2 regions of the Marinobacter lacisalsi genome follow, and region 1 is predicted to be linked to the other one. Evidence: predicted binding sites of a transcription regulator. Region 1 holds the regulator's gene; the other holds the start of a gene.
The links. The regulator FliA, encoded in region 1, starts transcription of late flagellar genes. The targets are predictions, from matches to a motif close to CTAAAGTTTNNNNNNNNNNNGCCGNTAA.
Positions count from the first base shown of each region.

Region 1 (2,851 bases):
TTCCGCATCGTCCGAGAGACTCTCGAAGAAACGGTCAATACGAACATAGAGTTCACGGAACTCGGATGGTGCCATTTCCCGCCGGCGCAGGCGCTGCCAGTCATCCCGTAGTGCTTTGGCCTGCTCGCACATGGCATTGGCCCGGGGCATGGCATCCTCCACCAGATCCATGGTCCGGTTGGCGGCATTGCTGGTCATTTCCACCACGTACTGAAGCCGGTCCGACGCGTCGGACATCTTTGACAGGGCTTCCTGCTGCTCCGGGTTCTGGGGCTGGATCTGGAAATTGCGAATGGCCTCGTGAAGGCTGCGCGTCAGGCGACCCACTTCACGATAGAGACTCTGGTCCCTCACTTCGCTCAGGTCGTTGATCAGGGACATCGCCCTGGCATAATCACCGGCATTGACCTGTTTCGCCAACTCATTGGCCTGCTCTTTCAGCTGGCTGGTGGTTTCAGGATCCAGGTGGGAGCCGTTTTGTTTGTCTTCGCTCATGGGAGCACATCCAGACTGTCTGTTCAGGTTTCAAAGCGCTTCTGGCGCTCTACTCAATACGCTCGAAGATCTTTTCGATCTTCTCCTTGAGTACAGCGGCCGTGAACGGTTTGACGACATAACCGTTTACCCCAGCCTGGGCAGCCGCGACGATCTGGTCGCGCTTGGCTTCCGCAGTCACCATCAGGATCGGCAGGTCCTTGAGCTGTTCGTCGGCGCGAACTTCCTTGAGGAGATCGAACCCGGACATGCCTGGCATGTTCCAGTCCGTCACCAGAAAGTCGTACTTTCCGGAACGAAGCATGGGCAGCGCCGTATTACCGTCATCCGCCTCATCGGTATTGGTAAACCCGAGGTCACGCAGCAGGTTCTTGATAATCCGCCGCATTGTGGAGAAATCGTCCACAATGAGAATTTTCATGTTCTTGTCCAATGGGACCTCCAGTTGGTCGTCGCTGGAATAATGGCCGGGCCCGAATCGTCACGGACCTGGAAAACACGGATGACACCGCTTTACCGCCGCCGGTTTCCCGGCTGATGGCGTCATTCTAGCAGCCTCAGCGTTGCTTACCGTTTCAATGTGTTATCGCGCGACATTCCGCTCTGCGGCTTGTGCCGTCAGCTTGCTCAGTCGTTCAGCAACCTGTTAAGGGGCACGCTACTGTGTTCCGGCGTCAGATGCCTGCCATTCTGAAAGGCGCCCCCGCAACCGCAACGCGGCCTGGCTGTGGATCTGGCTGACCCGGCTCTCACTGACGCCCAGTACCGCGCCAATCTCCTTCAGGTTCAGCTCTTCCTGGTAATACAGGCCGAGGACCAGCTTCTCACGCTCCGGCAGTTCCTCGATGGCGGCTGCCAGATTACGCCGGAAAGCGGCACCCGAAACCTCGTCCAGGGGATTATCCGAAGCTTCCTGTTCGTGTATCGGCAGGTCTCCGGATTCATTGAGTTCATCCAGGGAAAAAAGTCGTCCGGAATTGGCATCACTGAGGCAGGCATGGTAAGCGGACAACGTCATTCCCAGCTCGTCCGCCACCTCGTGATCCAGGGCTTCCCGACCTTCCCGGTCCTCCACCATCTTGATGGCGGCGGACACCCGGCGGGCATTGCGATGGACGGAACGCGGTACCCAGTCACCCTTGCGGATTTCATCGACAATAGCACCGCGAATGCGGATGCCGGCATAGGTCTCAAAGGAGGCGCCCCGGTCCGACTGGTACTTGGCGGCGGCTTCGAGCAGGCCCATCATGCCAGCCTGCATCAGGTCCTCGAGCTGTACCGAGTCCGGTAGCCGGGCCATCAGGTGCAGGGCGATTTTCTTGACCAGCGGCGCATGCTGCTCCACCAGTTGATGGGCATCGCGCCGACCGGTTTGATGATAGATTCCGAGACTTCTGGCCAATGTCATGTATCCGGTTAACCCATACAACAGGATTGGATCAGGCGTTTGTGCTTACCAGGCGCTCCACGAAGAACTCCAGATGCCCCCGGGGGGATGAAGGTAGCGGCCAGCTGTCGACCTGTTCCGCCAGCGCCTTGATGGCCAGCGAGGCCTTTGCCCTGGGGTAGGCGTCCAGCACGGCGCGCTGCCGCTGAACCGCCTTGCGCACTGCCTCATCGTAAGGAACCATGCCTACATATTGTAGTGCAACATCCAGGAAGCGCTCGGTGACCCGGGTCAGTTTACCGAACAGATGTTTGCCTTCCTGTTCGTTGCGGACCTGATTGGCAAGGATACGGAAGCGGTTGACGCCATAGTCGCGGTTCATCAGCTTGATCAGGGCGTAGGCGTCGGTGATGGAGGTCGGTTCGTCACAGACAACCAGCAACAGTTCCTGGGAGGCTCGCAGGAAACTGACCACGCCTTCGGAAATGCCGGCAGCGGTATCCACAATCAGCACGTCGATCTGATCACCCAGCTCGCTGAAGGCGTTGATCAGGCCCGCATGCTCCATGGGTGACAGCTGGGTCATGCGCTGGGTGCCGGAGGAGGCGGGGACAATCTTGATGCCGCCCGGGCCATTGATCAGTACATCACGGAGATCGCATTCCCCGGACAACACGTCGGAAAGATTGTGGCTGGCGGTGATGCCAAGTAGCACATCGATGTTGGCCAGCCCCAGGTCCGCATCCAGCAGGACAACACGGCGGCCCATCTGTGACAGGGCGATCCCGAGATTCACCGAGACGTTGCTTTTGCCCACGCCACCCTTGCCACCGGTGACTGCGATAACCTGAACCGGATGTGGTCTGCTCATAGAGGTTCTTGTTTCCCGCCAAGGTTCTTGTCGTTAACTGTCTTGTTCTGCAGTGCCAGGGACCACGCCGGTCAGCGCCGGGCAGTGGGACCTCAGGC
Region 1 covers NZ_JBHSDI010000010.1:13,439-16,289, reverse strand. The annotation lists gene ACFOZ5_RS05965 (protein phosphatase CheZ) at 1-495, opposite strand, end outside; gene cheY (chemotaxis response regulator CheY) at 545-928, opposite strand; gene ACFOZ5_RS05955 (RNA polymerase sigma factor FliA) at 1,154-1,903, opposite strand; gene ACFOZ5_RS05950 (MinD/ParA family protein) at 1,935-2,753, opposite strand; gene flhF (flagellar biosynthesis protein FlhF) at 2,846-2,851, opposite strand, start outside.

Region 2 (2,851 bases), on a different contig from region 1:
CACGACACCAAGCATGATCAATGCCGTTAGCAGCGGTCCGAGGACGCGAATCAGTTGAGTAGCGATAGTGCGGGTTGAGAGGCGATCCATGGCAGGCTCCATTCGATAAGTGACCGACTGGAGTCTACCAGAATCAGCAAGACCGGTGACCCGGTAACCGGCGAGATTACCAATTCTTCTACTTTGTTGTAGCTGGTAATACCGAGCCGCAAGAGCCGGGGAGCCCGGCCCGGAATCAGGCGCTGGCCAGGATATTGCGCTGGCCGACGGAGGTTTGCTGGCCACTCGCCCCGTAAAGCTTCTGCTGACCTGAACTGCCACGGAAGATATCCGTCAGTTTTGCCAGCCGGGCCTGCAGGTGACTGACCACTTTGCTGTTCTGCTGGTTGAGGGCGTGGCACTCAGCAAGGGTGGCCTGGGCGGATTCCCAGCGCTGGTAGAGCTCGGTAAGGCCTGCGCTGCGGATAAAGCGGGAGGGGTGGCCTTGATCCGGTCGAAATCCCATTTCCACCAGCAGGTGGACTTTCTGGCGGGCGCGGTCGCGGACCGCCGACAGGAGCGTGTTCTTTGTCTCTGTCAGCGGTTCAATACTGCGAACGTCGGCGTTGGCCAACAGGGTTTTTTCTTCCCCCAGCAGGGTTCTGAGCTGCTGGAGTTGGTCAAGATCCTGGTCGAGAAGACCCTGGAGTTTGTCTACGGCGGACATGGTTTACCTCACCCAAAAATGCTTTCATCCATCTCAAGCATTTTCTGGGCCACTTTCTCGGCATCCACCTTGTAGGAGCCATCTGCCAGCGCTGCGCGGATCTGTTCCACGCGGCTGTCATCCACTTCCGGATAGCTCTCCAGTTTATCTCCCATCTGCCTGAGCTCCTTGGCCTGCCTGCTCAGGTTGACGTTCTCCCCACGGGCCGCCGGTGCCTGCCGTGACGCCTGTTCGGTCGAGGCCGACTGGTTTCCACTTTTGGCGTTCGGTGCCTTGTCGGTGCTGGTTGTGGGGGAGTTAACCTGGTTGTTGCCAATCCCGTTAAAGTTAACTGCCATGACGATACCTTCTCTGCAATGTGCCGCTCCGTGGCGGGCGAAATTTGATTCTTACCCGTTTATCGACGGGTCGGGCCCTTTCTTGAGTAAAACTTTGTTCATCTTTCTGTAGCGGAGTGACACTGTTCACTCTCCGCCTCTTAAAGGGGCTGCCGACGGCAATGGTTTGCCGTTACTGGCAGGCCCTTGCCGATCATTACATGGCTATTTCCACTTGCCCGGGGGCGACCACCCGGGCACGTACCGTGCGGGCAGACGACAGGTTCTCCACCCGTACCTGCTCACCGACCCGGGCATTGCCCAGTGCCTTGCCCCGCGTACGGACGGCGAAAGCCTTGCTGCGTGCGGTAATCATAACATGGTCACCGCGGGACACGGCATCGGGGCTGGTCACAAGGTGGGGGGTGAACGGCGTTCCGGCCCGGACCGGGCGCTTCAGTTCCAGCCCGATCAGATTCTCGGGGCGGGTAATGGTGCCCTGGCGGATGGCATTTACCACGATCCGCTCGGTGGTCACCATAGACTGGCTGATGCGGTCGCCACGGTTCAGCGGACGTGCCGCCACAAGGGCATCACCGTAGATATCCAGGGACACGGACAGGTACATGCGCCAGGGGCGTTCACCCTCGCAGGAAACCAGCAGCGACGGCTGCGTACTCTGCATCGGGTCACTGCTGAATTCCACGGCAATCTGGTCGTCGTCACAGGGTGCCAGTGACAGTCTGGGGTCCAGGCTGCCAAGCGCGTATTCCGCCTCCAGACCTTGCGACTCAAGCTCCCCGGCGTAGCGCTCCATGAACGCGCGGCCGGCGCCGACGATGTCGTCCGGGCCGGTTTGTGCTGCCGCAAGGGCGGTCGTGGTCCCCTGGATAACGATAAGCACGAGTGGCAGAAGTATGCGCATTGAGCCGGCTTTGTCCTATGCTGTCTGAAAAGGTGTCAGGAAACGTGATCGGCGGCCGGGCCAATCCGGTCATCAAAAACTCTAAACTTTCCCGGATACCAGCCGTTACACACGCTAGCCGCAAGCAACGCTACAATGTGTAGGCAGTGCATGTGTCAGGCTGGCGCGTCGGGTTTCTGACGCTTTAACCACGTTCTGACCAGTCAATCATAATGAAGCAACTACCGTGCCGTTCCCGGATCTGCCGACGGACACAAGCCGGTAAGCTGCCATAACCATTTTCGGGAGTTTCAAATGGCAGGCGTCCTTGACAGTGTTAACCAACGCACCCAGCTGGTAGGGGAAAACCGCCTGGAGTTGCTGCTGTTCCGGCTACAGGGCAGGCAGCTCTATGGCATCAACGTGTTCAAGGTCAAGGAAGTGCTGCAGTGCCCCAGACTGACCTCCATTCCCAACAGTCGGTCCATGGTGCGGGGCGTGGCCCATATCCGTGGTGAAACCATTCCCATCATCGACCTGTCCATGGCCATCCGGGGCCCGGCACTGCCCGCGGATCAGATTGCGACCAGCTTTGTGATCATTACCGAATACAATCGCCGCACCCAGGGCTTCCTCGTCTCCGGTGTTGATCGTATCGTCAATATGAACTGGGAGGATATCCTGCCGCCGCCCAAAGGCGCAGGTCGTGAGGTGTATCTGACGGCGGTAACCCGCATGGACGATGCCCTGGTGGAAGTGATCGATGTGGAAAAGATCCTGTCGGAGGTTTCACCTCTGAAAGAAGACGTCGCCGAAGACATTCTGTCGAAGAATACCCGGGATCGCAGCGCGTCCAGACCGGTCCTGGTGGTGGACGACTCATCAGTGGCACGGCGTCAGATGATCCGCTGCCTGACCGCCATC
Region 2 covers NZ_JBHSDI010000011.1:105,004-107,854, forward strand. The annotation lists gene ACFOZ5_RS07915 (peptidylprolyl isomerase) at 1-90, opposite strand, end outside; gene ACFOZ5_RS07920 (flagella synthesis protein FlgN) at 236-706, opposite strand; gene flgM (flagellar biosynthesis anti-sigma factor FlgM) at 715-1,044, opposite strand; gene flgA (flagellar basal body P-ring formation chaperone FlgA) at 1,241-1,948, opposite strand; gene ACFOZ5_RS07935 (chemotaxis protein CheV) at 2,243-2,851, shown strand, end outside.
Region 2: the regulator FliA is predicted to act here: its motif matches at 1,104-1,131, upstream of flgM (flagellar biosynthesis anti-sigma factor FlgM).